DNA from 3 places in the Methylobacterium sp. UNC300MFChir4.1 genome. Region 3 is predicted to be linked to each of the others. Evidence: riboswitches for the same ligand, from Rfam matches in the RefSeq annotation. Region 3 holds a riboswitch; each other region holds the start of a gene.
What was found. Region 3 has a riboswitch for cobalamin ahead of BMY19_RS26755 (ribonucleoside-diphosphate reductase subunit alpha). Riboswitches for the same ligand answer to the same signal wherever they lie in the genome.
Positions count from the first base shown of each region.

Region 1: it holds a riboswitch for cobalamin, as region 3 does, so the genes downstream of both, BMY19_RS03230 (CbtB domain-containing protein) here and BMY19_RS26755 (ribonucleoside-diphosphate reductase subunit alpha) in region 3, are expected to answer to the same signal.
Region 2: it holds a riboswitch for cobalamin, as region 3 does, so the genes downstream of both, BMY19_RS19630 (TonB-dependent receptor) here and BMY19_RS26755 (ribonucleoside-diphosphate reductase subunit alpha) in region 3, are expected to answer to the same signal.

Region 1 covers NZ_FOCS01000001.1:665,604-673,061, reverse strand. Annotated here, with positions in the region: gene BMY19_RS03250 (CTP synthase) at 1-1,626, shown strand, start outside; gene BMY19_RS03245 (DNA polymerase III subunit chi) at 1,685-2,137, shown strand; gene BMY19_RS03240 (S10 family peptidase) at 2,140-3,729, shown strand; gene BMY19_RS03235 (discoidin domain-containing protein) at 3,752-5,116, opposite strand; cobalamin riboswitch at 5,278-5,473, shown strand; gene BMY19_RS03230 (CbtB domain-containing protein) at 5,508-5,690, shown strand; gene BMY19_RS03225 (CbtA family protein) at 5,707-6,459, shown strand; gene BMY19_RS03220 (DUF1636 domain-containing protein) at 6,452-6,853, shown strand; gene cobW (cobalamin biosynthesis protein CobW) at 6,850-7,458, shown strand, end outside.
Region 2 covers NZ_FOCS01000015.1:52,738-60,195, forward strand. Annotated here, with positions in the region: gene BMY19_RS19610 (hypothetical protein) at 73-453, opposite strand; gene BMY19_RS19615 (alpha/beta fold hydrolase) at 655-1,368, shown strand; gene BMY19_RS19620 (RluA family pseudouridine synthase) at 1,335-2,735, opposite strand; gene BMY19_RS19625 (NUDIX hydrolase) at 2,878-3,345, opposite strand; cobalamin riboswitch at 3,450-3,643, shown strand; gene BMY19_RS19630 (TonB-dependent receptor) at 3,928-6,114, shown strand; gene BMY19_RS19635 (peptidase) at 6,108-7,458, shown strand, end outside.
Region 3 covers NZ_FOCS01000031.1:6,934-14,391, forward strand. Annotated here, with positions in the region: gene prpC (bifunctional 2-methylcitrate synthase/citrate synthase) at 1-1,151, shown strand, start outside; gene BMY19_RS26745 ((2Fe-2S) ferredoxin domain-containing protein) at 1,492-2,262, opposite strand; gene BMY19_RS26750 (ribonucleotide-diphosphate reductase subunit beta) at 2,249-3,364, opposite strand; gene BMY19_RS26755 (ribonucleoside-diphosphate reductase subunit alpha) at 3,427-6,240, opposite strand; cobalamin riboswitch at 6,380-6,588, opposite strand; gene BMY19_RS26760 (adenosylcobinamide amidohydrolase) at 6,608-7,318, opposite strand.

The DNA.
Region 1 (7,458 bases), on a different contig from region 3:
ACGCGGTACGTTTTCATCACCGGCGGCGTGGTCTCCTCCCTCGGCAAGGGCCTCGCCTCGGCGGCCCTGGCGGCGGTCCTCCAGGCCCGCGGCTACCGGGTCCGGATGCGCAAGCTCGACCCCTACCTGAACGTCGATCCGGGCACGATGAGCCCGACGCAGCACGGCGAGGTGTTCGTCACCGACGACGGCGCCGAGACCGACCTCGACCTCGGGCATTACGAGCGCTTCACCGGCGTTCCGGCGAGCCGGGCCGACAACATCACGACGGGCCGGATCTACCAGGACATCATCGCCAAGGAGCGCCGCGGCGACTACCTCGGCGCCACGATCCAGGTGATCCCGCACGTCACCAACGCGATCAAGGACTTCGTCCTCGACGGCAACGACAGCTTCGACTTCGTGCTGGTGGAGATCGGCGGCACGGTCGGCGACATCGAGGGCCTGCCGTTCTTCGAGGCGATCCGGCAGCTCGGGCAGGAGCTGCCGCGGGGCACCTGCTGCTATGTCCACCTGACGCTGCTGCCCTACATCCCGTCCGCCGGCGAGCTGAAGACCAAGCCGACCCAGCACTCCGTGAAGGAGCTGCGCTCCATCGGCATCCAGCCCGACATCCTGCTCTGCCGCTGCGACCGGCCGATCCCGATGGACGAGCGGCGCAAGCTCGCGCTGTTCTGCAACGTCCGCCAGACCGCGGTCATCGAGGCCCTCGACGTGGCCTCGATCTACGAGGTGCCGCTCTCCTATCGGACCGCGGGCCTCGACCGGGAGGTGCTCGGCCATTTCGGCCTGGAGCACGGCGAGGAGCCGGATCTCGGCCGCTGGCAGACCATCGCCGAGCGCGTGCGCAATCCCGAGGGCGAGGTCTCGATCGCCATCGTGGGTAAGTACACGGGGCTGAAGGACGCCTACAAGTCGCTGACCGAGGCGCTGACCCACGGGGGCATCAGCCACCGGGTGAAGGTCAATCTCGAGTGGATCGAGGCCGAGGTGTTCGAGCGCGAGGATCCGGCGCCTTTCCTCGAAGGCCTCAACGGGATCCTCGTGCCGGGCGGCTTCGGCCAGCGCGGGGCCGAGGGCAAGATCCGCGCGGCCCGCTACGCCCGCGAGAAGCGCATCCCCTATCTCGGCATCTGCTTCGGCATGCAGATGGCGGTGATCGAGGCGGCCCGCTCGCTGGCCGGGATGCCGGAGGCCAACTCCACGGAGTTCGGCGACACCGCCGAGCCGGTGGTCGGCCTGCTCACCGAGTGGCTGCGCGGCAACGAGCTTGAGCGGCGCGCGGCGGCCGGCGATCTCGGCGGCACGATGCGGCTCGGCGCCTACGAGGCGAAGCTCGACCCCGAGTCCAAGATCGCCCAGATCTACGGGTCCGATCAGATCTCGGAGCGCCACCGCCACCGCTACGAGGTCAACATGGCCTATCGCGAGCGGCTGGAGGCCAAGGGCCTGCGCTTCTCCGGCGTGTCCCCCGACGGCCTGTTGCCCGAGACGGTGGAGCATGTCGGGCACCCGTGGTTCATCGGCGTGCAGTTCCATCCGGAGCTGAAGTCGCGCCCGTTCGAGCCGCACCCGCTGTTCAAGGGCTTCGTCGGCGCCGCGATCGAGCAGAGCCGCCTGGTCTGAGGCCGCGGCGGCGCGCCGCTGCTCGCGCGGCGGTCCGCGGCCCTATATCCTCGGTGCCGTGACCGAGATCCTCTTCTACCACATGCAGCGGCAGCCCCTGGAGAAGGTGCTGCCGAACCTCGTCGAGCGCTCGCTGGACCGCGGCTGGCAGGCCGCGATCCAGGCGGCGAGCGAGGAGCGCCTGCAGGCGCTCGATGACCACCTCTGGACTTATTCCGACGAGAGCTTCCTGCCGCACGGCACCGACCGCGAGCCCGACGCCGCGAGCCAGCCGGTGGTGCTCACGCTCCGGGACGTGAATCCCAACACCGCCTCGATCCGCTTCCTGGTGGAGGGCGCCGACCTGCCGCCCGACGCCGGGCAGTACGAGCGGATCTGCATCCTGTTCGACGGGACTGACCAGGACGCGCTGCTGCGCGCCCGCGAGCAGTGGAAGCAGGCCAAGGACGCCGGCCACGCGGTGGCCTACTGGCAGCAGGACGAGTCCGGACGCTGGAACAAGAAGGCTTGATAATGGCCCCCCACGCACGTCTCGGGCGCGCCGCGCTCGCCCTCGCCCTGGCCCTCGCAGCGCCCACAGTGGCCCTCGCCCAGGACGCGCCGCACGGCCATCCCGCGGAGAGCAAACCGGCGCAGCGCGGCCCGGAGGGGCGCCGCCTGCCGCCCGATTCGACGACCAAGCAGAGCGTGACGCTGCCGGACGGCCGGACCCTCGACTTCACCGCCACCGCCGGCAGCCTGCCCCTCGTCGACGAGGCGGGCAAGCTGCAGGCCGAGATCGCCTACGTCGCCTACACGATGGCGCCGCAGGCCGGCCGGGAGCGTCCCGTCACTTTCGCGGTCAATGGCGGCCCGGGCGCCGCCTCGGCCTATCTCAATATCGGGGCGATCGGGCCCTGGCGGCTGCCGGTCGGCGGCGACAGCATCAGCCCGTCGCAGCCGGTGACGCTGACGCCCAACGACGGGACGTGGCTCGGCTTCACCGACCTCATCTTCCTCGATCCCGTGGGGACCGGGTACAGCCGGGCCGCGGACGGGAACGGCAAGGCCTACTGGTCGATCGATTCCGACGCCTCGACCCTGGCGGCGACCATCGCGCGCTACCTGCGCGTCAACGACCGCATGGCGAGCCCGAAATTCTTCGTCGGCGAGAGCTACGGTGGCTTCCGCGGCCCGCTGATCGCCGAGAAGCTCCAGGAGGAGATCGGCGTCGGCCTGTCCGGCATGGTGCTGCTCTCGCCGGTGCTCGATTTCGCGTGGCTGGAGACGCCGCGGGCCAATCCGTGGGGCTACGTGCTGAAGCTGCCCTCGCTGGCGGCCGGCGCGCTCGAGCGGGCCGGCACGGTGCCGACGCCGACCCTGCTCGGCGACGCGGAGGCCTACGCCTCGGGCCCGTACCTGAGCGACCTGCTCAAGGGGCCGAGCGACACGGCCGCCGTCGCCCGGATGACCGAGAAGGTCGCGCCCCTCGTCGGTCTCGACCCCGCCCTGGTGCGTGCCCAGGCGGCGCGCCTCGCGACCCGGAGCGTCCAGCGCGAGATCGACCGCGCCGAGGGGCGCGTGACCAGCGCCTACGACACCGGCATCACCGGCTGGGACCCGAACCCGGACGCCGCCCAGTCGAGCTTCGAGGATCCCCAGCTCACCGCCCTCCAGGCACCGCTGACGAGCGCGATGCTCGACCTCTACGCGCGGACGCTGAAATGGCCGGTGACCAACATGCGCTACGAGCTCCTGAACAACGCCGTCAATCGCGGCTGGAACTGGGGCTCGGGCCGGCAGGCCCCGGAGGTCCTGTCGAACCTGAAGGGCGATCTGGCGCTCGACGGGAACCTGCGCGTCCTCGTGGCGCACGGCTTCACCGACCTGGTGACGCCCTACTTCGCCTCGAAGCTCCTGCTGGCGCAGGTCCCGGCCTACGCCGCCGGCCGCCTGAGCCTCGCGGTCTATCCGGGCGGGCACATGTTCTACACGCGTCCGGATTCGCGCGCCGCCTTCCGGACGGACGTGGAGCGGATGTACACGGACGCCCTGAAGGTGCGCGACGCCGGCTCGACCCGGCCGGCCGGAGCCCCCGCCGAGCATCTCAGGACCGCGCCGTAGCGCCTCAGGCCCACCGCGCCGGTCACGCGTCGTCGAAGGCGAGGGCCTCGGCCGGGTAATCCACCATCGTCCGGCGCTGCGCGTCGGTGTTCTGCCACTCGCCGACCTTCATGTAGCGGCCCTCGAGATCGCGGACCTCGACCACCTTCCCGATGGTGGGGATCGACTGGAAGCCCTGCGGCCAGTTCGACGCGAAGTAGAAGACCTGCTCGACGTGGTCCGAGAGGTGGCAGATCCCCGGCCCGAAGGTCCCCAGCCCGAAGACGAGGTAGCGGCCGTTCACGAGCGCCGCGACGTCGGAGATCAGCGACTCGCTCTGGATCTCCACCGGCAATCCGCGCCGCTCCGCGTACGCCTCCACCTCGGCGATGACCGGGTTCAGCCTGTTCTCGAAGACGAGCTTGACCGAGCGGATCCGGCCCTCGGCCAGGAGCCGGCCGATGACCATCCGGTAGAACGCGAAGGGCGGCTGCGGATAGTGCGGATCGACCCAGGTGCTGAAGATGTCGCCCGACCGGATGTGGATCAGGAGCTGGTCGTCGGGCTTCACCGGGAAGCTCTTCGGCAGGCCGTTGAACAGCGGCCGGATCACGCTCTGCACGATCGCGCGCGAATCCGTCGGCCCCCGCAGCGCGGTCACGCGCTCGAACTGCGTCGGGTCGAAGTACAGGCCCGACAGGAAGTAGCCGTCCGCCGGCAGCGGCTCGTCCGGCGGGATGAAGGTGAGGCCGTCGCAGGTCAGCCGCTCGGTCAGGAAGATCACCTTGCTGCGGTCGACCTTGGGCACCTTGATGTATTTCAGGTTGAGCGCCTTCGCGATCGTCACCGCGATGATGTACTGGACGAGGCAGTTGCCGAAGGCGCCGTTCTCGAACAGCGACAGGCCGACCAGGGCATGGCTGGCGCGGTCGGGCGCCGACTGGAGCGCGTAGGTGACGTAGACGTTGGCGCCGGGCGTCTCGTTCAGGAGCGTCACGTCGAGGCCGAGCATCGCCCGCAGCGCGATCAGGTCGACCGCGGCCTCGTCGGCGCGGATGCCGATGCCGGCGATCCGGGCCGGTTCAGGCGCGGCGATCCGGACCGCGCGCGCCCAGGCCCGCTCGTCGGGGACGATCGCGGCGACGAGGGCGTCCGGGGTCGCGGTCCAGCCGGCAAGGTCCGGCTCGGCCCACGTCACGCCGTCCTGCGAGACCGCCACCGCGACGTCGCCAGGCTCCGCGGGAACCGCCCCCTCCCCCGGCCGCAGGGCGACGGAATGGATCGGGAAGCGGCCGCCGAGGTCGACCTCGAGCCACGTCGTTCCCGTGCCCGCATCGGAGACGATCCGCGGCTCACGGCCGGCCGCGAGATCGACGAGAACCGGGGTCGGATCGTCTGTCGGGGCCATCGGGTCTCCGAGAGTTCAGCGCCCGCGCCGGGGCCGGGCGGGTATCGGGTGCGGCGGTGCCCGCTCCGGGGCGCGGCCGTCAAGCCCGCCCCGATCGCGGGGCGGGCGCGGGAAACGGCCGCGATCCGGCGCCGCTCCGTTGTGTCCCGGCGGTCATGCGTCTACAACGGCCGGGCGACGGTGCCCCGGAGACGGGGTGAAAAGGGAATGCGGTGAGGGGTTTGAAGCCCCGATTCCGCGGCTGCCCCCGCAACTGTGAGCGGCGAGCGCCCGCCAAGCGCCACCGGAGCGATCCGGGAAGGCGGTGGGCGCGCCGAGCCGCGAGCCAGGAGACCTGCCGTCGCGACAGGATCCCGCAATGCCGCCGGTGGGGCGGCTGGAGACGCTTCTGATGACGACGCAAACCCTCGCCCCCATCGCCGCCGGCACCCGCGCGTCGGAGCGCCCGATCGCCGTCGCACTCGCGGCCGTGCTGGGCCTCGGCCTGCTGTTCATGGCGGGCTTCTCGCCGGCGATCGCGCTCCACAACGCGGCGCACGATTTCCGGCACACCCAGAACTTCCCCTGCCACTGACGTCCCCGGACCAGGGATGATCATCCGGCTCCTGTCGGCGGCCCTCGCCGCCGGCTTCTTCGCGGCTGCCATCGTGACGGGCCTCGAACTCACGCTGACCTCGCCGCTGATCGTCGCGGCCGAGCGCTACGAGCAGCAGGAGGCGCCGAACCGGGCTGCCAAGGCGCTCCCGATCAAGGCGTTCCCGATCGTGCTCGCCCATGCCGGGCACGACCACGCCGCGCCCGACGCCGCGCCGGAATGGCAGCCCGCGCCCGGCCTGCCGCGGATGGCCTTCACCGGGCTCGCGACACTCGTGGGCGGCGTCGGCTACGCGCTGCTGCTCGGCGCGGTGATGCTCGCCTGCAGCCGCGAACCCACGCCGCAGGTCGGCCTCGCCTTCGCGGTGGCCGCCTTCGCCAGCGTCGCGCTCGCGCCGGGTCTCGGCCTGCCGCCGGAACTGCCCGGCAGCGCGGCGGCCCCGCTCGCGACGCGGCAGGCGTGGTGGGTGATGACCGCCGCGGCGACCGGCATGGGGCTCTACCTGATCACGATTCGCCGCGCGCTGATCACGATCCTCGGGGGGCTCGTCCTGATCATCGCGCCGCACGTCGTCGGTGCCCCGCAGGCGCCCGAGGCCGCGTCCGAACTTCCGGCCGCGCTCGCCGCGCAATTCGCCGCGCGGTCGCTCGCCATCAGCTTCGTGTTCTGGATCCTGATCGGGCTGGGGCTCGGCTGGGCGTGGCAGGCCTTCGCCCGCGGCGCGGATCGGGGAGCGGCCCGTGCCTGAGACCGTTCTCTACGTCTGCACCACCTGCCGCCGGCCGGACGACGACCCCGACGGGCCCCGCGCCGGGGCCCGCCTGCTGGAGGCGCTTCGAGCGCGGAGCGGCGCCACGCCGGACCTGCGGGTCGAGGCGGTGGAGTGCCTTTCGGTCTGCAAGCGGCCCTGCACCGTGGCGGTCGCCGCGGCCGACCGCTGGACCTACGTCTACGGCGACATGGATCCGGCCGCCTCGGCCGAGATCATCCTCGGCGGGCTCGCGGCCTACGCGGCGACCCCGGACGGCATCGTGCCCTGGCGCGAGCGTCCGGAGGCGTTCCGCAAGGGCGTGATCGCCCGCATTCCCCCTTTCCCAGAACCCCGCCCGGTCCCCGCCGGCACCCTGGAGCCCGCGGAATGACCCTCGTGAACAAGATCCCCTGCACCATCGTCACCGGCTTCCTCGGGGCCGGCAAGACGACCCTCGTCCGCCACGTGGTCGAGAACGCCAAGGGGCGCCGCCTCGCGATCCTGGTGAACGAGTTCGGTGATATCGGCTTCGACAAGTCCTTCCTGGCCGCCTGCGGCGTCGAGGGCTGCACCGAGGACGCCATCGTCGAGCTGCCGAACGGCTGCATCTGCTGCACGGTCGCGGACGATTTCGTGCCGGCGCTGGAGACCCTTCTCGGCCGCGCCGAGCCGCCGGAGCACATCCTGATCGAGACCTCCGGCCTCGCCCTGCCGAAGCCGCTGGTCCAGGCGTTCCAGTGGCCGGCGATCCGCTCGCGGGTGACCGTCGACGGAGTGGTCGCGGTTGTCGACGGCCCGGCGGTGGCCTCGGGCGCCTTCGCGGAGGATCCGGAGGCCCTCGCGGCCCAGCGCGCCGCCGACCAGTCGGTCGACCACGACAACCCCCTGGAGGAGGTGTTCGAGGACCAGCTCCTCTGCGCCGACCTCGTGGTCGTCAACAAGGCCGACCTGATCGACGCCGCGACGCGGGCGCGGGTCCGCGCCGAGGTCGAGGGG
Region 2 (7,458 bases), on a different contig from region 3:
GCGCCGGAAGTCGCGCCGGAAGTTGCGCCGCAAGCCGCCCCGACGGCGCGGATGAAAGGAGGCGGGTCCCCGTCACGGCTTCCGGCCCGGCTGGGCCGGCGCGGCCGCGGCGGGCTGGCCGCCGGGGATCCGGGTCCGCTCGTAGCCGAGCCGGCACCGGATCAGGAAGCGCCGGCGCTTGCCGCCGCGCAATCCGCGCTGATGCGAGGCGCGGTTGCAGGCCGCGTAGGAGCGCCGCCGGCGCTCCGCGCGGGCACTGTTGGCGGTGCGCGGGGCGGCCTGCGCGGGCGCCGCGCCCGGGGCGGGCACCGGGGCCGGATGCGGGGCCGCCGTCTCGGGGGGGTGGGTGCCGTTCGCCGTCGGCGCCGCCCTGGTCGTCTCGCCCGGCGCGGCATGCGCGATCGGCCCGGTGAGGCACAGGGCGGCGAGGCAGGCCAGCATCGCGAGCTTCATGTGTCAGGGTCTCGAACCGCCGGGAACAGGCCCCGCGGCGGATCGGCGGGGCGCGGGGCAGCATATGAGGCGGCGCGGCCGGTTGCCAAGGCATGCGCCGCGCGGGACGCTCGGACCGCACCCGACTTTCACCGAAGATGCCGCGGCGCTGACGGGCGCTGGCGTGACGGTTATCGGGGGGACGGGAAGGGTGATCCGGCGATGAACCTCGTGCTGCTGCCCGGCTTCATGACCGACGCCGACCTCTGGTCGGACGTGGTCGCGCGCCTCGCCGAGGTGGGTCCGATCACGCACGGCGACCTCGCGCGGGACGCCGCCATCGCCGACATGGCGCGCCGCGTCGTCGCGGAGGCGCCGCCGCGCTTCGGGCTCGTGGGCTTCTCCATGGGCGGCTACGTCGCCCGCGCGGTCGCCCGGCTCGTGCCGGACCGGGTGGAGGCGCTGGTCCTCGTCGCCACCTCGTCGCGGGCCGACACGCTGGCCCAGGCGCGCCGGAAGGCCGCCGCGGTCGCCCAGGTCCGCCAGCAGGGCTACCGGGGCCTCAGCCGTGCGGCGATCCTCCAGTCGGTGCACCCGGACCGCGCCGGCGACGGCGCCCTCCTGAGCCGGATCCGGCAGATGGGCGACCGGCTCGGCGGAGAGGTCTTCCTGCGCCAGGCCGGGCACGCGCGCGAATCCGATGGCGACCGCCTCGGCGCGATCGGCTGCCCGACCCTGGTCGTGGCGGCGGCCCAGGACGCCCTGCGCAGCCTCGACGAGGCGCGGGAGCTCCGCGACGGCATCCCGGGCGCGACGCTGAGGGTGATCGACGGGTCGGGCCACATGCTGCCGCTCGAGGCCCCGGACGCGCTGGCGGACGCGATCGTGCCCTGGCTGCGGGCTCAGGCCTCCGGAGCCTCGACGATCGGGTCGTAGCGGGCGGCGTCGAAGCCCAGGAGGTTCCAGCTCTGCGCCATGTGGGGCGGGAGCGGCGCGCTCACGTCGACCGGCTTGCCGGTCCGCGGGTGCGGGATGACGATCCGCCGGGCGAGCAGGTGGAGGCGGTTCTGGATGCCGCCCGGCAGCTCCCAGTTCTCGACGGAGAAGTATTTCGGGTCGCCCACGATCGGGTGGCCGATATGGGCCGCGTGGGCGCGCAGCTGGTGCGTGCGGCCGGTGACCGGCTTGAACGACAGCCAGGACAGCTTCTGGGCCGCCTGATCGACCATCGCGTAGTAGGTCAGCGCGTGGCTCGCGCCCTCGTCGCCGTGCTTGGCGACCCGCATCCGCGCGTCGGCGTCGGTGGGCTCCTCCTTGGCGAGGTAGGTCGAGACGCGTCCCTGCCGGACCCGCGGCACGCCCGCGGTGAGCGCCCAGTAGATCTTCCGCGCCGCCCGGGACCGGAAGCTCTTGGCCAGCGTCGCGGCGGCGAGCCGGGTCTTGGCGATGATCAGGCACCCGGCCGTGTCCTTGTCCAGCCGGTGGACGAGGCGCGGCTTCTGGCCGTCCGGACCCGTGAGGGCGGCGAGCAGGCCGTCCACGTGCCGGACCGTCCCCGAACCGCCCTGGACCGCGAGGCCGAAGGGCTTGTTGAGGATCATCATGTCGGCATCCTCGTAGAGGATCAGCGACCGGATGAAGGCGGCGTCGTCCTGCTCGCGGGCGGCGCTGCGCGGCCGCTCGGTGGGCTGGTCGAGGCGCAGCGGCGGCACGCGCACGCTCATGCCCGGCTCCAGCCGGTCGTTCGGCTTGGCGCGCTTGCCGTCGACCCGCAACTCGCCCTTGCGGACGATGGTCTGCACGCGGGTGAAGGGCAGGAGCGGGAAGCGGGCGGTGAGGAAGCGGTCGATCCGCATCCCGGCCTCGTCCGGCTCGACGGTCAGGGTCTGCACGCCGGAGGCGAGGGTCGCGGAGGCGGCGGCGCGCTGCTCGCGCCGGGTCGGACCGGGCGCGGGGGCAGAGGCGAGGGCTGGGGATGGGGCCGCCGAGCGCTTGGCCGGCGGCCGGCCGCCGGGCTTGCCCGCCGCGGCGTCGCGCGGTGCGGCGGCCTCGCGGCGCGGCTTCGGCGGCCGGGCCGGCGCCGGGGCCGCAGCGGCCTGCGCGCCCCAGGGATCGCGGGTGCCGGCATCCTCGCCGCGGTTGCGGGCCGCGCGCTCGGCGGCGTCGCGGGCGCTGGTGCGCGGGCCCGTGCGGGCGCGGCCGTCGGCCTGGGCCTTGCCGCCCCTGAACTTGCTGACGCTGGACTTGCCGGCCTGAGGCTTGCGCCCCGTCGGCCCGCCGCTTCTGGGAGGTCGTATCGTCATGCTTCCGCCGGCACCCGTCTCCGCGTCGGACGGAGCGTCCGGGCGCATGGGCCGCGGCGTCGCGGACGTCCGGACCGATGGGATTGCCCGGCTGTAGCATCGCCCGCGCCGACCGGCAAAGGCAGTGGGCCGGCCCGGTCCGTCAGGGCTCCGCGCGCCACGCGTCGCGGAGGCGGTCCTTCAGGCCGGCGGGGAAGAGGTCGGGACCGCCCGGCACGTCGAGCCCGTCCAGATCGCACCACCGCGCCACGCAGGCGGTGCCGGAATCCTCGTGGAAGACGAAGCGCTCCTGCCCGTCGAACCGCCCCGGCGGCAGGGCGACGGGGAACAGGAACAGCACCTCGTGCCCGACCTGCCCCTCGTGCGTGAAGATGTTCTCCATGACGCGGGGGCCGCCGAGCACCGAGACGGTGACGCCGAGCTCCTCCCGGAACTCCCGGATCAGGGCGTCCTCGACCCGCTCGCCGAACGCGACGCTGCCGCCGAGCGGCCGGACGCCTTTCAGCCGCCCGTCATCCGCGCGGACCTCGGCCACGAGCAGGCTGTTGCCGCGCCGGGGCAGGCCCAGCGCCTTCACGCGAATCTCCGCAGGGGGCCGCCAGACCGTCATCCCGCAGGGGCTAGCCCGTCGTCGGCGCGGTCGCAACGGACCGGCGCACTGCGCGCCGATCCACGGCAACAACCGGACACACGGTTGACGCCCGCCCCCGCTACGGCCAAGCTGTGCTCGACGGTTCCCCTCGGGGATCAAAAGGGAACGCGGTGAGGGGTTCGCCCCGAAGCCGCGGCTGCCCCCGCAACTGTAAGCGGCGAGCCCTTCACCACCACGTCACTGGGTCACCCCGGGAAGACGGTGCGAGGGCGGCGACCCGCGAGCCAGGAGACCTGCCGTCAGCCGTGGTCACACGCGAAACGCGCCGGGCGGGGTGTCCTGGCGGGTGTCGAGGCGCCGCCAGTCCCGAGGGGAGGCGGCCGCCGAGGCCTCGTTCGCGGTGACGTGCCACAGCAAGCGCGCCCGCGACGCCGTTCCCCATGCCCGTCTCCGCCGTCCCGAGCCCCTCGAGCCCTGTCGCAGGACGCCGCCGCGCGCCCGCGCAGAGAGAGGCTTTCGCACGGCGGGTGCATTGTAATGTTATTACAATGCCTGTAGGACGCGGGGGCCGGCGCGCGCCGCGCACGGACCGCTTTCCCCATGTCTCCATCGACCCATCGCTCCTGCCTCGGCGGGCGGGCCCCCCTCTGCGGCGTTCTCCTCGCGCTCCTCGCCAGTCCGGCCGCCGCCCAGGAGGCGGTCACGCTGGATGAGCTGTCGGTCGCGGGCGCGGGCGGCGACCCGGGCCGCCTGCCGCCGAACGGGCTCAACCTGCGCACGCGCGACCGGACCGCGAGCCGCCTCGGCCTGACGCCGCTGGAGACGCCCGCCAGCCTCGACATCGTGTCGGGCGAGACCGCGCGGCTGCGCGGCCAGGACACGATCGCCGAGGCCGTGACCCAGGACGCGACCGGCATCACCACCATCGCGGCGCCCGGCAACGGCAACGGCGCGTTCACGTCCCGCGGCTTCGCCGGACCGAACTCGATCCAGCAGCTCTACGACGGCACGCGCTTCTACGTCGGCGCCAACACCGTGACCTTCCCGTTCGACACGTGGAACGTCGAGCGGATCGAGGTGCTGCGCGGGCCGTCCTCGGTGCTCTACGGCGACGGCGCCATCGGCGGCGTCATCAACGTGGTGCCCAAGAGGCCGGTCTTCGTGCCGATCAACGCCGCCCGCGCGGTGATCGGCACCGACGGGGTCGCGCGGCTCGCCCTCGATTCCGGCGGCCCGCTGGGCCAGGCTGAGTACGGCGACACCTTCGCGTACCGCCTCAACGTCAGCAGCAACCGCGCCGACGGCTGGATGCGGCCGAAGGGCGATTTCCGCAACCTCGCGGTCTCCGCCGCCCTGCTGTTCCGGCCGAGCGCCGACCTCGCCTTCACCCTGAGCCACGATCTCGGCTACCAGGAGCCCGCCCGCTACTGGGGCACCCCGCTGGTCGAGGGACGGATCCCGGATCTCATCCGGTTCAACAACTACAACGTCCGCGACGCGAAGATCACCTGGGCCGACAACTGGACCCAGCTCAAGACCGAGTGGTCCCCCTCGGCCGACATCACGATCCGCAACACCGCCTACCGGCTGACCAGCCGGCGCCACTGGCTCGACGTCGAGCAGTACAGCTACAACCGCGGCACCGGGCTCGTGGACCGGGGCGACTACCTGGAGATCTACCACAGCCAGGAGCAGGTCGGAGACCGCCTCGACGCGACGGTCCGGGGCAGCCTGTTCGGGCTGCCGAACCAGTTCGTGGCCGGCTTCGACGTGAATCACATCGACTTCCGCCACACCAACAACTTCTATTTCGACGCTCCGACAACCAGCGTACCGCTCACCGGCTACGATCCGGGCCTGTTCCCGCAGAACGGCCGGGCGCGTCCAGCCTACGCGACGCAGACGAGCCAGGCCTCGGTCTTCGCCGAGGACCGGGTGATCCTGTCGGACAAGCTGTCGTTCCTCACCGGCGTGCGCCTCGACGTGCCGACGCTGAACCGCGAGGACCTGCAGACGGGATCGCGGTTCGAGAAGACCTACCGGGCGCTCGGCTACCGGTTCGGCCTCGTCTACAACCCGACGCCGGACAGCGCGCTCTACGCCCAGTACAGCTTCGCCACCGACCCGGTGAACAGCCTGATCACGCTGTCGCAGTCGCTGGCGGGCTTCAAGCTCGCGACCGGCGATCAGGTCGAGATCGGCGCCAAGGGTCTGGCCTTCGACGGCGCCCTCGAATGGACCGTCGCGGGCTACCGGATCGTCAAGGACAACCTGATCTCGGCGATCCCCGGCCAGCCGACGCTGTCCACGCAGGTGGGGAGCCAGTCCTCGCAGGGCTTCGAGCTGGCGCTCGGCTGGCGCTTCGCGCCGGGCTGGCGGCTCGACGGCAACCTCGCGCTCCTCCACGCGCAGTACGACCGGTTCGACCAGACGGTGAACGGCGCCACCGTCTCGTATGCCGGCAACCAGCCGATCGACGTGCCCGAGCGCGTGGCCAACCTCTGGCTGACCTGGGACGTCACCCGCGACTGGACCGCGCGGGTCGGACTGCAGAACGTCGGGCAGGTCTACAGCGACTTCGGCAACACGGCGCGGCGCCCCGCCTACAACCTCGTCAACGCGGTCCTGGACCATCAGGTGACGGCGGATTCGCGCCTGTCCGTGCGGGTCTACAACCTGTTCGACAAGGTCTACGCGATCTCGGGCAACGCCGTGAACGGGGTCGGGACCAACTGGCTGCTCGGGCGCCCGCGCTCGGTCGAGGTCGCCTACACGGTGACGTGGTGAGCCGACCGCGCCGGCTCGGCAAGGCGGGACGGCGCTGGCTGCTCCTGTTCCACCGCTGGGCCGGGATAGCCGCGGGGCTGTTCTTCGCGCTGTGGATCGGCTCCGGGCTGGTGATGCTCTACGTGCCGTTCCCGGCGCTCACCGAGGCCGAGCGGCTGTCGCGGCTCGCCCCGATCGCCTGGGATCAGGTCGCGGTCGCGCCGGACAACGCGCTCCGCGCCGGCGGGCTCGCCGGCGTGCCGGCCGCCTTCGGCCTGGAGATGCGGGGCGACGAGCCGGTCTACCGGATCGCCGGCCACGACGGCACCCGGGTGACGGTCTCGGCACGGACCGGCGCGCGGCTCGGCCCGCTGACACCCGCAGATGCGCTGCGTGTCGCGGCCGGTGGTGCTCCGGCTGCGCAGTCCGAGTTGGTCGCGCGCGACCAGTGGACCGTCACGGCCCGCTACGACCCGCTCCGGCCCTTCCTGAAGGTGGCCCTCGGCGACGCCGCGGGGACCGAACTCTACGTGTCTGCGGTGACCGGCGAGATCGCCCTCGACACGACACGCTTCGAGCGGGGCTGGAACTGGGTGGGTTCGGTGGCGCACTGGATCTACCTCACGCCGCTGCGGGCCCGGCCGGAGCTGTGGCGGACGATCCTGTTGTGGCTCTCCGGTTTCGCCGCCCTCGGCGCGCTGAGTGGAGGCGCGATCGGGATCTGGCGCCTGCGCCTTCGGCGGCGCTACGCGGCCGGGGCGGTCACGCCCTATCGCGGGCTGGCGCGCTGGCACCACCTGCTCGGCCTCGCGGGGGGCCTCGGCTTGAGCACGTTCATCGTCAGCGGCTGGATCTCCATGAACCCGAACCGCTGGTTCAGCGCGACCAGCCCGCCGGTAGCGTTGCGCGCCGCCTATGCTGGAATCCCGCCGGCGCTCGGCCTCGATCCGCACCGGCTCCGCGATGGCGCCCTGCCGGATACGCGCACCCTGCGCTTCGCCGCCATCGGCGGACGCTGGTGGATCGTCACCGAGACGGCGGACGGCCTCCGGACGGTCGCAGCGGACGGCGCGACCGCCCTCGACGCGCGCAGCATCGCGACGGCCGCGGCAGACGGTTTCGCGGACGGTCCCCTCCGGTCGATCCGCCCGCTATACGCCTACGACGCCTACTGGTATCCCCACGGGGCCGACCCACGGCCGCTTCCGGTGCTGCGCCTGCGCTTCGGCGACGCGGCCGCCACGTGGCTCCACGTCGATCCCCGGGACGGCACGATCCTCCAGCGCCTAGACCGCTCGGGCCGGATCAACCGCTGGCTGTTCGACGCCGCGCACCGGCTCGACCTGCCGGGGCTCACCGGCAACC
Region 3 (7,458 bases):
AGAAGTCCGTCGCCTTGTCCGGCGTCCAGGCGGGCAACACCGCCCTGTGCTCTGTCGGCCGGTCGGGCAACGACCTGCATTATCGCGGCTACGACATCCGCGACCTCGCCCGCGACTGCACCTTCGAGGAGATCGCCCACCTCCTAATCCACGGGAGCCTGCCGAACACCGTTCAGCTCGCCGCCTATCGGCGTCGGTTGCAGGGCTATCGCGGACTGCCCGCCATCGTCCGCACCACCCTGGAGGCACTACCCGCGGCGGCCCATCCGATGGACGTGCTGCGCAGCGGCGTCTCGGCGCTGGGCTGCGTCCTGCCGGAGGCACCAGAGCAAACCGCTGCCGGCGTCCGGGAGATCGGGGACCGACTGCTCGCCTCCCTCGGCTCGATGCTGCTCTACTGGCATCATTACACGCGGCACGGGCGCCGGATCGAGGTCGAGACCGACGACGAGTCTATCGGGGCGCATTTCCTGCACCTCCTGCACGGCCGGGCACCGAGCGAGATCGAGCGCCGCGCCATGCACGTCTCGCTGATCCTCTACGCCGAGCACGAGTTCAACGCCTCGACCTTCACCGCCCGGTCGATCGCCGGAACGGGCGCCGACCTCTATTCCGCGATCACCGGCGCGATCGGCGCCCTGCGCGGCCCCAAGCATGGCGGCGCCAACGAGATCGCCCTCGACAGCCTCAAGCGCTATGCCGACCCGGACGAAGCGGAAGCCGACATCCGCCGCCGGATCGAGGCGAAGGAGGTGGTGATGGGCTTCGGCCATCCTGTCTACACCGTGGCCGACCCGCGCAACGCCATCATTCACGACGTGGCCCGCACGCTGGCGCTGGACTCGGGCGAGGGCGAGTTGCTGGCAATCGCGGAGCGCGTCGAAGCGGTCATGGGCGAGAGCAAGAAGATGTTCGCCAACATCGACTGGTACAGCGGCGTCGCCTACCACCTGCTCGGCATCCCGACACCGCTTTTCACGCCGCTCTTCGTCATGGCCCGCACCTCGGGCTGGTGCGCGCACGTGATCGAACAGCGGGCGGACAAGAAAATCATCCGGCCCTCCGCCAACTACGTCGGACCGGAGAACCGCCCGTTCGTGCCGCTGGCTGCCCGCGCCGCGTCCATTGTCGCTCTGTCGCAGGTCGTCTGAGGCCGCAGGCCGAAACGATACCTCCTGTCAACGCGGATCCCGCAGCGTTGCGGGGTCTGCGCCGTTCGTGTGCGAGCACTCCGCTCCGCACTATCCAAGAAAGCGAGAGACGTTGCGTCGATGTCTTACGGTGGCTCCCCTGAGCGTTTCTGGCCCGCGAGCCTGATCTGGTGGCCGGTCAGCGCCCGGACGGTGTGCGTCTGGCCGGCCCGCCTGCCGCGCCCCTGCAACAGCAACCACCGCCCGTTCGTCGCGCGGCTCCTGCGGACCCGGGTGCGGATCGTTACGTGGGTCGCCGGAGGGGTGCCGTCGATCTCGTGTTCAACCGGGGTCACCGACCTCACTCGCGCAATCGCAGAGCCTGCTTGCGGCCATTGGCCGGGTAGGCCAAAGACTCGACCGGTCTGTCGCCCAGGAGATGCTCGCGGATGATGGCGTCGATACCGGCCTCGTTGACGCCGCCATAGACCGTTCCCTCCGGCCAGACCTGCACGACAGGCGCGAGGCTGCACGGGCCGAGACAGCTCGTCGTCGCGCTCATCATCCCTGATCCCGCAGTGCGCAGGCTTTGACCTTCCTGTTCGTTGCGCAGGTGCCCCCAGATTGCCGCGGCGCCGGCCTCGTTGCACGGGCCGCCCTGGCAGACGAGGACGCGGCGGTGAGCAGCCGCGACCACCGATCCAGTGGTGGCCGGGTGCTCGGCGGGCATGAACGGCTTTTCCCGGCCGGCCGTCTCCACGAGGTCGGAAACCAGATCCGTCAGGCGTTCGCTGGCATTGGGGCCCGGGCCGATCCGGATCGCCGGCCCCTCCGTATCCCATTCCAGCTGCCACCGGGCGAGCGTGCGCCCGATCCAGGCCCGGAAGCTCGCTTCCATCGGGAACAGGAGCGGAACGAGGCGGATCTCGCGGAAGGGTCGGCGCCGCAGGTTCGCGACCACCTCTCGCAGGGCCGGCTGCCCCTGCTCGGTGAAGGCGTAGGTCGCAAGCGCGATCTCGTGAAGGCCGGAGACTTGCCCGGCCAAGCGCTCCATCTCCGCCCGCGGTGCCGCCGCGATCGCGCTGCGCGCCACGAGCACCACGGCGATGCCGCCGGCCTCAATCCCAGGCAAGGGCGCCCCCGCTCTGGTACTCGATCACCCGCGTCTCGAAAAAGTTCTTTTCCTTCTTCAAGTCCATCGCCTCGGACATCCAGGGAAACGGGTTCTCGGTCTCGGGGAAGACCGCCTTCAGGCCGAGCTGGGCGCAGCGCCGGTTGGCGATGAAGCGCATGTACTGTTCGCAGAGAGCCGCGTTCAGGCCGAGAAAGCCGCGAGGCATGGTGTCCTGCCCGTAGGCAGCCTCCAATTCCGCCGCCTCGGACAGCATGCCCCGGATCTCGTCCTGGAAAGCGGGCGTCCAGAGATGCGGGTTCTCGGCCCTGATCTGGTTGATGACGTCGATGCCGAAATTGAGGTGCAGGCTCTCGTCGCGCAGGATATACTGATACTGCTCGGCGATACCGATCATCTTGTTGCGCCGCCCAAGCGACAGGATTTGCGCGAAGCCGGTGTAGAACCACATCCCCTCGAACACGACATAGAACGCCACGAGATCGCGCAGGAAGGCTTGATCGGCCTCCGGCGTACCGGTTTTGAACGACGGGTCGTCGAGGTGCTGGGTGTATTTGAGCGCCCAGGCCGCCTTGGCGGTGATCGAGGGCACCTCGCGGTACATGTTGAACAATTCGCCCTCTTCGAGGCCGAGGCTCTCGACTATGTACTGGAAGGTATGGGTGTGTACCGCCTCCTCGAAAGCCTGCCGAAGCAGATATTGCCGGCATTCGGGATTGGTCAGGTGGCGGTAGATCGCCAACACGATGTTGTTGGCTACCAGCGATTCCGAGGCGGCGAAGAAGCCGAGGTTGCGCTTGATCGCCCGGCGCTCGTCGGCGCTCAGGCCGTCGCGGGAATGCCACAGGGCGATATCGGCCTGCATCCCGACTTCGGTCGGCATCCAGTGGTTGTTGCAGGCGGCGAGATACTTCTCCCAGGCCCAACGGTACTTGAGCGGCAGGAGTTGGTTCACGTCGGCGCGGGCGTTGATCATCGCCTTGTCGTCGACGCGAACGCGACCGCGATCGGCGGGAATGGCGCCGAGCCCCGTCCCATCCGAGGGAAGCGGGGCGGGAGGCGTGAGGGGGGCGGGAGCGGAGGGCGTGGTCCAGTCGAGCATGGCGGATCCGGGATAGCGGGAGCGAAGGGAACCCGGAGGCGTGGCGCCTCCGGGAAGGACGGTCACTGGCAGGCTTCGCAGGTCGGATCGTCGAGGCTGCACGAGGCGGCCGGCGCCGCCACCGCGACGGCATTGAGCCGCCCGTCGGTGCCGCGCAGGGTCGATTTTTCGACTGCGGTCGCCCCGCGCGAGCGCAGGTAGTAGGTGGTCTTCAGGCCGCGCTCCCAGGCGAGCCGGTAGAGGGCATCGAGCTTCCGGCCCGAGGGCTCGGCCATGTAGAGGTTGAGCGACTGCGCCTGATCGATCCACTTCTGGCGGCGGGCGGCCGCCTCGATCAGCCAGGCACTGTCGATCTCGAAGGCGGTGGCATAGAGCGCCTTGAGGTCGTCGGGCACCCGGTCGATCTGCCCGAGGCTGCCGTCGAAGTATTTCAGGTCGGAGACCATGACGGCGTCCCAGAGGCCGCGGGCCTTGAGGTCGCGCACCAGGGCGGCGTTCACAACCGTGAAGTCGCCGGACATGTTCGATTTGACGAAAAGGTTCTGGTAGGCGGGCTCGATCGACTGCGCGACGCCGCAGATGTTCGAGATCGTCGCTGTCGGTGCGATGGCGAGCACGTTCGAATTGCGCATGCCGGTGGTGCGGACGCGCTCTCGCAGGCTCTCCCAGTCGAGGCGCGCGGAGCGGTCAAGGGTCAGGCCGCCACGAGCCTCCGCCAGGATCTCCACCGAGTCGATCGGAAGCACGCCCCGGCTCCACAGCGAGCCATCGAAGGAAGGGTAGCGCCCGCGCTCGGCGGCGAGATCGCAGGAGGCGGAGATCGCGTGGAAACTGACCGCCTCCATGCTCGCATCGGCGAAGGCCACCGCCTCGTCGGTCGCCACCGGCAGGCGCAAGGTGTGGAGCGCATCTTGGTAGCCCATGATGCCGAGGCCGACCGGCCGGTGGCGTAGGTTCGAGCGCCGGGCCTGCGGTATCGTGTAGAAGTTGATGTCGATGACGTTGTCGAGCATCCGCATCGCCGTGGCGATGGTTCGCTGCAGGCGGGCGTGGTCGAGCCCCTCCGGCGTGACATGGGCGGCGAGGTTCACCGAACCGAGGTTGCAGACGGCGACCTCGTCGTCCGACGTGTTCAGGGTGATCTCGGTGCAGAGGTTCGAGGAATGCACCATTCCGGCATGGCCCTGCGGCGAGCGCAGGTTGCAGGGGTCCTTGAAGGTGATCCACGGGTGGCCGGTCTCGAACAGCATGGTCAGCATGCGCCGCCACAGGTCGACGGCCCGTACCTGTTTGAACACCTTGACGCCGCCCGCCGCGGCCCGCGCCTCGTGCGACTCGTAAGCCGCCTTGAAGGCCGGGCCGGTGAGATCGTGCAGGTCCGGCACCTCGTCCGGCGAAAACAGCGTCCAACTGCCGTCCTCGGCGACGCGCTGCATGAACAGGTCAGGCACCCAGTGCGCGGTGTTCATGTCATGGGTGCGCCGCCTATCATCGCCGGTGTTCTTGCGCAGGTCGAGGAAGGCGTCGATGTCGACGTGCCATGTCTCGAGATAGGCGCAGACCGCACCCTTGCGCTTGCCACCCTGGTTGACAGCGACCGCCGTGTCGTTGGCGACCTTCAGGAAAGGCACGACACCCTGGCTCTCGCCATTGGTGCCTTTGATATGCGAGCCCAGCCCGCGCACCCGCGTCCAGTCGTTGCCCAGGCCGCCCGAATATTTTGCGAGTAGCGCGTTGTCGCGCACTGCGCCGAAGATGCCTTCCAATTCGTCCGGCACCGTGGTGAGGAAGCAGGAGGAGAGCTGTGGGCGGGTGGTGCCGGCGTTGAAAAGTGTCGGCGTCGAGGCCATGAAGTCGAACGACGAGAGCAGGTCGTAGAATTCGATCGCCCGCGCCTCCCGGTCGACCTCGCGCAGGGCGAGCCCCATGGCGACGCGCATGAAGAAGGCCTGCGGCAGCTCAAAGCGCACCCCGCCGGTCTGAAGGAAATAGCGGTCGTATAGGGTCTGGAGGCCGAGATACTCGAACTGCCCATCCCGCTGAGGGCGCAGAGCGGCGGCGAGCCGGCTCGTGTCGAAGCGCAGCAGTTCCGGATCCATTAGGCCGGCCTCCACGGCCCGCGAAAGGTAGGCCGGAAAGTACTCGGCGTAGAGCGTCTGCATCTCGGCGCTGCTCGCCGCAGCAGGGCAAGCGAAGATGTAGCTCAGGGCCTCGCCGCGCAGCCGGTCGAGGAGCAGGCGCGCGCTGACCTTGGCGTAGTTCGGCTCCTGCTCCACCAGGGTCCGCGCCGCCATGATGCCGGCCAGCGCCACTTCGTCGGCGGTGATTCCGTCGTAGAGATTGCGCAGGGTCTCGGCGAGGATCGGCCCGGGAGCGACTCCGTCGAGACCGGCGCAGGCTTCCGCCATCAGCGCCGCCAGGCGAGCGGCATCGAGCGGCGCGAGGCTGCCGTCGGGAGCGCGCACCTGCAACGTCTGCGCGGGGGCCTGCGCGCCTGCCTCGGCTGCCTTCTCCCGGCGGGCCTGGGCGCGAGCCTCGCGGTAGAGGACGTAGGCGCGAGCGACCTTGTGGTGCCCTTCGCGCATCAACGCGAGTTCCACCGCGTCCTGGATATCCTCGATGTGCAAGGCGCGCTCCGCCTCGGCCCGGCGGGTCAGGGTGGCGACGACGCTGTCGGACAGACGCGCGACCACATCGTGGACCCGGCGGGAGGCGGCTGCGCCGGAGCCCTCTACAGCCAGAAAGGCCTTGGTCACGGCCACGGCGATCTTTGCGGGATCGAAGGGCGAGACGCCGCCGTTGCGGCGGATCACCCTGAAGGGAGGCTCGGCGGTCGCGGATGTCCGCTCCGCAGCAAGACCTGGTAGCTGCCCCAAGGCAACGGGCGGATCTATATGAAGGGAAGACACGTGCAAAACCCCAATGATTGGGGGCCGCGTGCCGAAGGAGCGCCTGCGCGATGCGACGCCGACGGGCGTACACCGACCATGCGACCCACCGGGACACCCCGCCCGAGAGACGTTCGTCGATCGAGGCAGGTCTCCTGGCTCGCGGGTCGTCGCCCCTGCCTGGCCTTCCCGACGCGAACGCCAGTGACCGTCTTCGGCAGAAGCTCGCCGCTCACAGTTGCGGGGGCAGCTCCGGCGTCACCCCAGCGGGCTCACCGGATTCCCTCTTAGCCCCCGACCGAAACGACCGGGGGAACCTCGAACGCTAGGGATTGTATGGAGATGCGCCACAAACTCAAGATGCTGTGTTCACGTCCTGTGGATGACGGGGAGCAGAAAAGTTCGCGCTTGCGTTCCAGTCGCGGCACCAGAGGCGGCCGCCCTCCGTGATCGCCGCGCCCACTGCGCGCCCCACCGCTTCGCCGATGGGCGTGTGGAGGCCGGCGAACCGCTCCGCTTCACCGCGAGCCGGTGCGGCCGCGACGATGCAGTCCGTGCCCGTCCCCGAGACGACATGGCCGTCCGAAAGATGGCCGAGGTCGAGCAGCGCCACCGTCCGTGCCTGCGTCGCGATCGAGATTGTCTCGACCAGGGCGGCCTCCGACAAGGTGCTGGAGACGTGGACGAGGACGTTGATCGTCCCGATCCGCGATGGCATCGCCGATCGCGGCACGCCCACCCGTCCTCCGTTCGAGAGGCCGACCGTCGCAAGACATGTCGCGGTGATTCCCTCCACCTCTGCCTGGGCGAAGTGATGATGCCGCACGTCGCGGGAGGTCATCAGCGCGATGGCATCGACGAGGCCGGCCTCTGCCATCCTCCGGTCAAGGAAGGCGAAGGGATCGACGGTAGGCGGAAGGTCGGCGTTGCGGACTTCCAGCCACGCGACCGTCCGGCCTGTCCGGAAGCCGGGCTTGGTCATGGCCCAACTCAGCATCGCTTGCGGCTCTTCGAAGGCAGCGACAAGGAAGGGGCGGTCGAAGGTGACATGGAACGGGAGCGTCATGGCGTCGTCGATCCTGTCGTCCCGCAGGTGCGATGTCATCCTTGCGGATGAGGGTGCGCAACCGAAGTTGCCTCTCGTTTCAAGCGTGTCGCTTAAGACACATTCCACCGGCATGCGAATCCACGCATTGATTGGCGGAT